2 regions of the Cellulomonas sp. Root137 genome follow, and region 2 is predicted to be linked to the other one. Evidence: riboswitches for the same ligand, from Rfam matches in the RefSeq annotation. Region 2 holds a riboswitch; the other holds the start of a gene.
The links. Region 2 has a riboswitch for thiamine pyrophosphate ahead of ASD18_RS04195 (thiamine ABC transporter substrate binding subunit). Riboswitches for the same ligand answer to the same signal wherever they lie in the genome.
Positions count from the first base shown of each region.

Region 1 (5,385 bases), 1.3 Mb from region 2:
CGGTCACCCGGCCGGCGTGCACATCGAGGTCGACCCCGTCGAGGACGGTGCGAGACCCTCGCCGGACGGTCAGCCCACGGGCGCGCAGCACGCGGGGTCCCGACCTCGACGGGGAGACAGGGGCGACCGCGAGCTGCCCGAGGGCGCCCACGCCCGCCGCGGACAGCTCGGCGGACAGCGGCAACCACGTGCCCAGCTGCGCGAGGGTGCGGGAGTCGTCGTGCAGCACCTCCTGCGTCGCGCCGTCGGAGCGCACCCGGCCGTCCGGGCCGAGGACGAGCACCCGCGCGGGCAGCCGTCCGAGCTCGTCGAGCCGGTGCTCCACCATGACCGTCGACCGGTCGGCACCCGCGGCCGCTCGCACCGCCGCCGCGACCGCCCGCGCGGCTGCGGGATCGAGCAGGGCGGTCGGCTCGTCGAGCAGCAGCACCCGCGGGTCCGCCACCAGCGCCGCCGCGAGCGCGATCCGTTGCCCCTCGCCCCCGGACAGCTCGGCCGTGCGCCGGTGCGCCAGGTGCGCGGCGCCCACGGCCGCGAGCGTGCGCTCTACGGCCGGACCGATCAGCGCCGGGTCGACCCCGCGGTTCTCGAGCGCGAACGCCACCTCGTCGAGCACCGTGGGCAGGCAGAGCTGGTCGGCCGGGTCCTGGGTGAGGGTGCCCACCCTCGTGGCGAGGTCCGCGGTCGGGGTCGTCGTCGCGTCGAGCCCGGCCACCAGGACGTGGCCCGTGACCTGGGCGTCGACCACCTGCGGCACGATGCCGGCCAGCACGCGCAGCAACGTGCTCTTGCCCGCGCCGGACCCGGCGAGCACCAGCACCTGTTCGCCCGGCGCCACGTCGAGGTCCACGTCGCGCAGCACGGGCGAGGACGACCCGGGGAACGAGACGCCCAGACCGCGGACCTCGATCACGCGACGGGCACCGGGTTCGGCGTCGCCTGGCGGCGGGCGCGACCCAGCGGCGTGTTGTCGAGGACCCCCGTGCGGGCGAGGGCGTCGCCGATCAGCTTCGCCGCGACGCCGCACAGCAGGATCCCGCTGGCCACCTGCAGGCCCAGCCGCCACACGAACCAGTCCTGCGTGAGCCAGCCGAACCGGACGATGCCCAACGCGGTGCTGGCCAGGCCGGCCAGTGCTCCGGAGGCCACGAAGACGCCCCAGTCGTAGCGCCGGTACCGGGTCAGCGTGAACGCCAGCTCGGCGCCCGCGCCCTGCACCAGACCGACCACCAGGAGCATCGGGCCCACCGGGGAGGCGAGGAACACGACCTCGACCAGCGCGGCGGCCAGCTCGACGACGATGCCGACGCCCGGCCGCCGCACGATGTACAGCGCGAGGGGTGCGGCCACCATCCAGCCGCCGATGAGCACGTGCTGGGCGAGGTCGCCGAACGGGCCCATCGCGATCTGGAGCGCGATCCACGCCTGCACCAGCGCCCAGTACACGAACCCGGACACCACCGCGAGGACGGCCAGCAGGACCAGCTCGGACAGGGAGATCCGGCGGCGGTTCACCGGGCACCGGCCGACGGCGAGTGCATCGACACGGTGACGTGCGTGACCACGTGCCGGACGTGGCGCGCCGCCTCCAGCCAGCCCGCCGCGACCGCGGTGAGCACGTCGGACAGGTCTCCGTCGAGGCGTGTGACGAAGTGCTCCGGCGACGTCGTGGCCGCCGACCCGGCCGTGCCGATGGCGGCCATGATGTGCGCCAGGTGGTCGCCGCCGGCGTCGTCCAGCGGGTACAGGGCCCAGTGCGCACTCGCGGTCAGGCCCGTCGGGGCGAGCACCGGGACGGGGACGCGGTCCAGCAGGGCGTCGTCGGGCAGCTCACACGCCACCTCGCCCGGGCAGCCGCGCGACAGCAGGAGGTGCGCGACGACGTGCCACCGCGTCTCGCCCGCCGCGGCCAGGACCTCGTGCACGTAGCGGATGACGTCGCCCTCGCTGCCGCGCACGAACGTCGAGACGTCGTCGGTACGGACCGTCACGCGGGAGGTGTCAGCGGCGGCGAGCGCGCTGAGGATGACCTCGACGTAGTCGTCGCAGTGCGGGTGCAAGGAGAAGCGGGCACCGACGCCGAGCTCGGTGGCTCGTCGGTCGGCGAGGGGGCTGGTCAGGGTGCTCATCGGGTCCTCCGGTGTCGCGGCGGACCCCCGGGCAGCCGCACGAGGTCGCCGGCGCCGCGTGACGACGGGTCCGCCGGAAGGGCGCGCCGCAGCGCGACCGGCCCGGAGGACGCCGACCGCCGGCGCGCAGCCGACGACAGTGCCCTGCTCCCTACGCTGGCATGAACCAGATCAGGTTCCACGGGTCTGCGGGTGGGACGTGGTGTCCGGCCGCACTCTCAGCGCTCCTGCGCTCCCCGGGGGCTTGTCGACGCCGAACCTAGCCCTCCGACCGCGGGAGAGGGAACCCCGGTCCGGTTGCTGGGCACTCCTATGCTGTCCGTCGACCGTCGACCAGGAGGTAGAGCCGTGCCGCTAGGCCGACGACGCGCTGCGCTCGTGGTCGCCCTGCTGGCGCTGACGGGCTGCACGGACGACAGCACCCCGGTCGAGCCGACCCCGACGGCGTCGAGCACCCCGACGCCGACGCCGACCCCGACGGCGGCCACGGCCGAGGCGGGCGCACCGGCGGCGGCGGCCACTGTGCTCCCGGCCGCCACCGCGCAGGACGCCGCCCTCGAGGCGTCGCGCGCGGTGTTCGTGACCGCGCCGGTGGTGGTCGTCGCGCCGGCCGAGGACGTCGCGGCGCAGCTGACCGCCGCGTCGGCGGGGGTCGCGCTCGGTGCCCCGGTGCTGCTGACGACCGCCGGCGTGGACCCGGCGCCGCTGCTCGCCGAGATCGCGCGGCTCGACGCCCAGGCGGTGCTCGCGGTCGGCGCGGTGCCGTTCGCGCCACCGCGGTCGGTCGCCGTCGTCCCGGTCCCGGGCGGAGCGGACGCGGCCACGCTGCGCGCGGCGACCGGCGCCCGGTTCGGGGCGCCGACTCCGGTCGCGCCCGGGCAGGAGGCCGCAGCCGTGCGGGCGCTCGCGGCTCCTCAGCCGGCCGTGCTGGTGGTGCAGGGAGCACCGCCGACCCCGACCCCGTCGACGGCGTCCGTGTCGCCGACGCCCTCTCCGACGTCGTCCCCGTCGCTGCCGCCGACCCGTCCGCCCGCCGCGGTGGACGGCACGATCGCGCTCACCGGGGTCGGGGTGGACCCCGTCGCGGCGTTCGCGACCCTCCGTGCCGTCGGGATCCCGGTGCTCGACACCCCCGGCGGAGACCCGCGCGCCACGACGCCGGGCGTGCAGGCGATCGCCGCGGCCGCGCCGGACCACGCGATCGCGTTCGGCGCCGCGTTCGGCCCACCCGAGCTGCTGGCGAAGCGGCTGGCCGCCGCACGGACCGGTGCACTGCTCGGCGGTGGGGGGCAGCTCGTGTTCCCGCAGGTCCCGGGTGTGCCGGGCAAGAAGTACGTCGCCCTGTACGGCACCCCCGGGTCCGCGGCGCTCGGCGTGCTGGGGGAGCAGGACGTGCCTGCGACACTCGCTCGCGCCGACGCCACCGCGGCTCCCTACCGCACGCTCACCACCGACGCCGTGGTGCCGATGGTCGAGATCATCGCGACCATCGCCTCGGCCGGCCCCGGGGACGACGGCAACTACTCGCAGGAGCGGTCCGTCGAGGAGCTGCGTCCGCTGGTCGAGGCCGCGGGGGCGGCGGGCATGGCGGTCGTCCTGGACCTTCAGCCCGGTCGGACCGACTTCCTCACGCAGGCCCAGCAGTACGCCGACCTGCTCGCCCTGCCCTACGTCGGGCTCGCCCTCGACCCCGAGTGGCGTCTCGCCCCGGACCAGGTGCACCTGCGCCAGATCGGCTCCGTCGGCATCGACGAGGTGAACGGGGTCGTGGCGTGGCTCTCGGACTTCACCGCCCAGCACGCGCTGCCGCAGAAGATGCTGGTCCTGCACCAGTTCGCGGGCCGGATGATCACCGACCGGGCACGGCTGGACACCTCACGCGACGAGCTGGCGCTGGTGATCCACGTCGACGGGCAGGGCTCGCAGCCGGCGAAGGCGGGCACCTGGAACGCGCTGCGCACGGACGCGCCGCCGGTGCACTGGGGGTGGAAGAACTTCTTCGACGAGGACGTGCCGATGCTGGACCCAACGCAGACGTACCAGGTGCAGCCGGTGCCGGACCTGGTCAGCTACCAGTAGCCGGGCGCTCCACCAGGAACGTGCGGCCGGTGGCGTCGACCACGCGCTCGAACCCGGCCCGCAGCTCGGTGTCGCGGGCGACCTCGTCCTCGGTCAGCTGCTTGCGCGGCCCGCGGATGTTGCCCACCTGCGCGGGGCCCAGGTAGGTCAGCCACCACTCGGTCATGTCACGACGCCGCTTCTTCGGCACGAGCGCTCCTCGGTAGTTCGTGCCCTAACTATATGCGCACGATCTAGGGTGGGCCGCATGGACGATCCACTCGCCGTCGAGGCCCAGGTCTGCCTGACCATGTCCGCCGCAGCCCGCAGCCTGGTCGCGTTCTACCGTCCGCTGCTCGAGCCGCTCGGGCTGACGCACCCGCAGTACCTCACGATGCTCGCCCTGTGGCAGTACGGCCGCCTCTCGCTCAAGGACCTCGCCGCCCTGCTCCACCTCGAGCCCGCCACCGCGTCGCCGCTGGTCAAGCGGCTGGAGGCCATGGGGCTCGTCCGGCGCGAGCGGGCCGCGGACGACGAGCGCGCGCTCGACATCGTCGTGACCGACGCCGGCCGCGCGATGCGGGTCACCGCCGTCGGGATCCCGGCCGCGATGGTCGAGGGCCTGGGTCTCACGCCCGAGCAGATCGAGCAGATCCGCGCGGCGGCGGAGCTGCTGATCGCGGCGACGACGCCTACCCCCGCATGATCTGCTGCACGGCCCACCGGTTGCCGTCGGGGTCGGCGAAGAACGTGAACCGCCCCCACGGGAAGTCGACCACCGGCTCGGCGGCGACCCCGCGGCCCACCAGGTACTCGTACGCGGCGTCGGCGTCGGCGACCACCACCTGAAGCCCCTGCTGCGAGCCCGCGGACATCGTCGTCATGTTCACGTCCAGGACGATCGAGCAGGCCGAGCCCGGGGGAGTGAGCTGCACGAACCGCAGGTTCTCGTCGACCGGGATGTCGTGGTCGGCCACGAACCCGACCTGGTCGACATAGAACGCCTGTGCACGGTCGATGTCCGTCACGGGGACCGAGACGAGCTCCAGCTTCATGTCCATCGGTGCGACTCCTTTCGAGAGGTCATGAGAGAAGCCTCCTCGCAGTAGCGGTCAGCCGCTGTCCGCTGCTCGGACGGTCCGATCCTCGTGTCGTCCGTAGGCTCGACACCATGACCCACCCCATCCGCATCGGAGTC
Region 1 covers NZ_LMFG01000001.1:2,142,183-2,147,567, forward strand. Annotated here, with positions in the region: gene ASD18_RS10110 (ABC transporter ATP-binding protein) at 1-913, opposite strand, end outside; gene ASD18_RS10115 (ECF transporter S component) at 910-1,515, opposite strand; gene ASD18_RS10120 (YkoF family thiamine/hydroxymethylpyrimidine-binding protein) at 1,512-2,129, opposite strand; TPP riboswitch at 2,261-2,378, opposite strand; gene ASD18_RS10125 (hypothetical protein) at 2,478-4,208, shown strand; gene ASD18_RS10130 (hypothetical protein) at 4,195-4,398, opposite strand; gene ASD18_RS10135 (MarR family winged helix-turn-helix transcriptional regulator) at 4,456-4,893, shown strand; gene ASD18_RS10140 (VOC family protein) at 4,880-5,248, opposite strand; gene ASD18_RS10145 (LLM class F420-dependent oxidoreductase) at 5,359-5,385, shown strand, end outside.
Region 1: it holds a riboswitch for thiamine pyrophosphate, as region 2 does, so the genes downstream of both, ASD18_RS10120 (YkoF family thiamine/hydroxymethylpyrimidine-binding protein) here and ASD18_RS04195 (thiamine ABC transporter substrate binding subunit) in region 2, are expected to answer to the same signal.

Region 2 (5,385 bases):
GCCGAGGAGAGCCGCCGGTCCGGGCGCCGCGAGGAGACCGACGAGCACCATGGCGGCGGCGCCGAGGGGGAGGTCCGATGACCACCGACCAGTGGACGACGGTCGCCGACGTGGCCTCGGCGGTGTGCCTGCTCGGCGGCGCGTTCCTCGCGTTCGCGGCGGGCGTCGGGGTGCTGCGGTTCCCCGACCTGCTTGCCCGCATGCACGCCGGCACCAAGCCGCAGGTGCTCGGGCTGATCCTCGTGCTCATCGGTCTGGCTCTGCGGCTGCGGTCGGGCGGAGCGGTGTGGGCGCTCGTCCTGGTGGCGGTGTTCCAGATGCTCACCGCGCCCGTCGCGGCGCACATGGTCGGTCGCGCCGGGTACCGGACCGGCAAGGTGCGCAGCGACCTGCTGGTGGTCGACGAGCTGACCAGCGACCAGGAGCTCGCGCGGGCGCGGGACCATGGTCGCGCGGAGGACGACGACCCCCGAGACTGAGGCTCAGGAGGCACGCATGATGCGACGAGACGTGGTGGTCGTCGGCTCGGGCCCCAACGGCCTCGCCGCGGCGGTCACCCTGGCGCGCGCGGGTCTGGGCGTCCTGGTCCTGGAGGCGGAGCCGACCGTCGGCGGGGGCTCGCGCACGCTGGACCTCGGGCTGGCGGACGGGATCACCCACGACGTCTGCTCCGCGGTGCACCCGATGGCGTGGGCGTCGCCGTTCTTCCAGGAGTTCGACCTGGCCGCGCGCGGTGTCGAGCTGCTGGTGCCCGAGGTGTCGTACGCGCAGCCGCTGCCGGGCGGCCGGGCCGGGATCGCGTTCCGGGACCTGGAGCGCACGGTCGAGTCCCTCGGGGTCGACGGGTCGACGTGGCGGTCGCTGGTCGGCGGGGCCGCGGACCCGACGGTGCGCGTGGCCCTCGGGGACAAGCGGTCGATCCCGGTGGTCGACCCGCGTGCCGCGCTGCGCTTCGGGCTCGGGGTGCTCGAGCAGGGCACGCGGGCGTGGGACCGGCGGTTCGTCGACGAGGTGGCCCCGGCGCTGCTCACCGGCGTCGCGGCGCACGCCATCTCGCCGCTGCCGTCGTTCGCCGCCGCCGGCACGGCCCTCCTGCTGGCCACGCTGGCGCACGCCGAGGGTGGCTGGCCGATCCCGCGCGGTGGGTCGGGTGCGCTCGTCGCGGCGCTGCGCGAGGACCTCGAGGCCCACGACGGCGTCATCCGCACCGACCACCGCGTGCGCCGGTTCTCCGACCTGCCGCCCGCGCACTGCTACGTCTTCGACACCACCCCGCGGACGCTCGTCGAGGTGCTGGGCGACCGGCTGCCCGCCCGCGCCCGCGCGGCCCTGGACGGGTTCCGGCACGGCAACGCGGCGGCCAAGGTCGACTTCGTCCTTGACGGTCCCGTGCCGTGGGCCGTGCCGGAGGTCGGGCTGGCCGGGACCGTGCACGTGGGGGGCACGCGGGCGGAGATGGCCCGGGCGGAGGGCGCGGTCGTCCACGGCGAGCACGCCGACCTGCCGATGACGCTGGTCAGCGACCCGACCGTGGTGGACGGGACCAGGCTGGTGGGCGGCAGGCGGCCGCTGTGGACCTACGCGCACGTGCCCGCGGGGTCGGACGTGGACGTGACGGAGGCGGTGACCCGGCACATCGAGCGGTACGCGCCGGGGTTCCGCGACGTCGTCGTCACGTCCCGGTGCACCCCCGCGTCACGGATGAGCGAGCACAACCAGAACTACGTGGACGGCGACATCTCCGCCGGGGCGGCCAGCATCGGCCAGCTGTTCGCGCGGCCGACCGGGCGGTGGGACCCGTACTTCTCCGGCCGCGACGGCGTCTACCTGTGCTCGGCGTCGACGCCGCCCGGACCGGGGGTGCACGGGCTCGGCGGCCGGTACGCCGCGAAGCGGGTGCTCCGGGAGTTCGGGATCACCACGCTGCCGAGCGTGGCACCGGAGGTGCTCAGTCGAGCGGGTTCAGGTCCGGCTTCGAGTCCACGCGCGCGGTGAACCGGGCGGTCCCGCGGGTGGCCAGCACGCGGGCCATCGCGACGAGGGCGCCGGTGAGCGCGGCAGCGGCGACGACCTCGGACAGCCCGGCGTCGCCCTGGTCGTCGGCCTTCGGCGGCTTGTGACCGGTCTTGGCCTTCCACGCCTGCGCGAGCACCTGCTGGACCACGAACGCGGCGGCCAGCGCTGCGCCGGTGCCGATGAGCTTGGCGACGAGGGACTGGGTCTGCTTGTCGTCCACGAGTGAGCCTCCGGGGTGGTCGATGGGTCTGGTGACGACCGTAGTCGGACGCGAGCGTCCGCGCTGCTCCAGAGCGGCGTAGGATCTGCGTCGAACGACAGGGGAGCGTCGGACCCAACGGTCTGGACGCTGAGAGTGCGGAGAACCGCAGACCCTCGAACCTGATCCGGTTGATACCGGCGTAGGGAGTCGGGCTTCTCAGTCCTCGTGATCGGCCACCGGGCTGATCGCGACGACCCCCTCCTTAGCTATCGAGGAGGAGCATCACCCATGGCGAGGAAACACTCGCTTCGTCTTGCCGCAGCCGTCGTCGGCGTCGCTGCCCTGGCCGGCTGCTCGGCCATCGGTTCCGACGAGCCGAGCCCCAGCGCGTCCAGCGACACCGTCACCCTGGTCACGCACGACTCGTTCGCGCTCTCCGAGGGCATCCTCGCGGACTTCGAGGAGCAGACCGGGCTGACCGTCGACGTCGTCCAGCCGGGTGACGGCGGCACGCTGGTCAACCAGCTGGTGCTCACCAAGGACGCGCCGCTGGGCGACCTGGTGTTCGGCATCGACAACACGTTCGCGTCCCGCGCGGTCGACGAGGGCGTCGTCGCGCCGACGACCACCGACGTCGACGGCGTGTTCGAGGACGCGCTGGTCCCGATCGACTACGGCGACGTCTGCATCAACGTGGACCACACGTGGTTCGCCGCGAAGAGCCTGGCCGAGCCCGTGACCCTCGAGGACCTGACCAAGCCGGAGTACAAGGACCTGCTCGTGGTCCCCAACGCGGTGACGTCGTCGCCGGGGCTGTCCTTCCTGCTGGCGACCGTCGGGGCGTTCGGTGCCGACGGCTGGCAGGACTACTGGTCGGCGCTGCGGGACAACGGGGTCAAGGTGGCCGACGGCTGGTCCGACGCCTACTACACCGACTTCTCCGGCGGGGGCGCCGACGGCCCGCGCCCGATCGTCCTGTCCTACGCGTCGTCGCCGCCGTACACGGTGCCGGAGGGCGGCACCGCGCCGACCACCGGCGCGCTCCTGGACACCTGCTTCCGGCAGACCGAGTACGCGGGCGTGCTGGCCGGCGCTGCCAACCCGACGGGCGCGCAGCAGCTGCTCGACTTCCTGCGCACCGACGAGGTGCAGAACGACATCCCGCTGTCCATGTACATGTACCCCGCGAGCGAGACCGCGACGCTCCCCGCGGAGTGGGCGGCGTTCGCCCCGCTGGCCACCGACCCGTTCGAGGTGGACCCCGCGGACATCACCGAGAACCGTGAGGCGTGGCTGACCGAGTGGTCGGACACGGTGATCGGCTGACCGCGATGACCCTCACGCTCGACCGTCCCGACGCCCCCTCCGCGGTGGCGTCGGGACGGTCGCGCGTCGTCGCGTTCTGGGCGCTGGCGGTCGCGGTGCCGCTGGTGTTCCTCGGGCTGTTCTTCGCGTGGCCCGTGGTCGAGATGATCGCGAAGGGGTTCGTCGTCGACGGGCGCCTGGACCTGGGCGGGTTCGCCGACGTGTTCTCTCGCCCGCGCACCTGGCGGATCATCGGGCTGACGCTCGCGCAGGCGACGTTGGGGACCCTGCTCTCCGTCGCGCTCGGGGTACCCGGTGCGTACGTCCTCTACCGGCACACGTTCCGCGGCCGCGCGCTGGTGCGGGCCTTCGTCACGGTGCCGTTCGTCCTGCCGACCGTCGTGGTCGGTGTCGCGTTCCGGTCGCTGCTGGTCAGCGGCGGGCCGCTCGGGTTCCTGCACCTGGACGGCACGTTCGTCGCGATCGTCGCGGCGCTCGTGTTCTTCAACTACGCCGTCGTGGTGCGCGCGGTCGGCGGGCTGTGGGAGCGCCTGGACCCGCGGGCCGAGCAGGCGGCGCGCGCCCTGGGAGCCTCGCCGTGGCGGGCGTTCCGGACGGTGACGCTCCCCGCGCTCACCCCGGCGATCGCGTCCGCGGCGTCCCTGACCTTCCTCTACTGCGCGACCGCGTTCGGCACGGTGCTGGTGCTCGGCGGGCTGCAGTTCGGCACCATCGAGACCGAGATCTGGGTGCAGACGACCCAGTTCCTCGACCTGCGGGCCGCGGCCGTGCTGTCGGTGGTGCAGCTGGTGGTCGTCGCCGCCGCGCTCACGCTCGCCGGCCGGGCGCGGTCGCGGCGCGAGCGGGCGCTGGCGCTCACCCTCCCGGAGACGTCGGTGCGTCCGCTGCGGCTGCGCCGGCCGGTGGGCATGCCGGCCGGCGACGGGCACGCGCTGACCCTCGTCGCCACGGCGGTCACGGCGGCCGTCGTCCTGCTGCTCGCCCTCCCGCTGGTCAACCTCGTGGTCCGGTCGCTGCGCACCGACGCCGGCTGGGGGCTCGACCACTACACCGCGCTCGGCACCACCGGCGGGGCGCTGACCGTGACGGTGTGGCAGGCCACGCTCAACTCCCTGCGGGTCGCGCTGGACGCCACGGTGATCGCCCTCGTGGTCGGCGGGCTGGTGGCGCTCGTGGTGTCCCGACGACCCCGCCGCGCGATCGGTCGGCGCGCGGTCGTCGGCCTGGACGCGCTGTTCATGCTCCCGCTCGGCGTGTCCGCGGTGACCGTCGGGTTCGGGTTCCTGCTGTCCATGCACCACCCGTTCGGGCTGCCGGTGGACCTGCGGACCAGCCCGGTGCTGGTGCCGATCGCGCAGGCGGTCGTCGCCGTGCCTCTCGTCGTACGGACGGTCCTGCCCGTCCTCCGGGCCATCGACCCGCGGCTGCGCGAGGCGGCCGCCACGCTCGGTGCCGCGCCCGGCCGGGTGCTGCGGACGGTCGACCTGTCGATCGCCACCCGGTCCCTCGGCCTCGCGATCGGGTTCGCGTTCGCCGCCTCGCTGGGGGAGTTCGGTGCCACGTCCTTCCTCGCCCGACCGGACAGGCCGACGCTGCCGGTGGTGATCTTCCGGCTGATCGGGCGGCCCGGTCCGGAGTCCTACGGCATGGCGCTCGCCGCGTCCGTGGTGCTCGCGCTGCTCACGGCGGGGATCGTGGCACTCTGCGAACGGCTGCGCGCGCCCGGCGCGGGAGGTGAGTGGTGGTGAACGGTCTGACCCTGCGGGACGTCGTCGTCCGGTACGGCCCGGTGGCCGCCGTCGACGGGGTGTCCCTCGACGTCCCCACGGGATCGGTCGTCG
Region 2 covers NZ_LMFG01000001.1:884,081-889,465, forward strand. Annotated here, with positions in the region: gene ASD18_RS04175 (monovalent cation/H+ antiporter complex subunit F) at 1-81, shown strand, start outside; gene mnhG (monovalent cation/H(+) antiporter subunit G) at 78-479, shown strand; gene ASD18_RS04185 (NAD(P)/FAD-dependent oxidoreductase) at 496-1,995, shown strand; gene ASD18_RS04190 (DUF4235 domain-containing protein) at 1,949-2,236, opposite strand; TPP riboswitch at 2,326-2,441, shown strand; gene ASD18_RS04195 (thiamine ABC transporter substrate binding subunit) at 2,507-3,544, shown strand; gene ASD18_RS04200 (iron ABC transporter permease) at 3,550-5,292, shown strand; gene ASD18_RS04205 (ABC transporter ATP-binding protein) at 5,289-5,385, shown strand, end outside.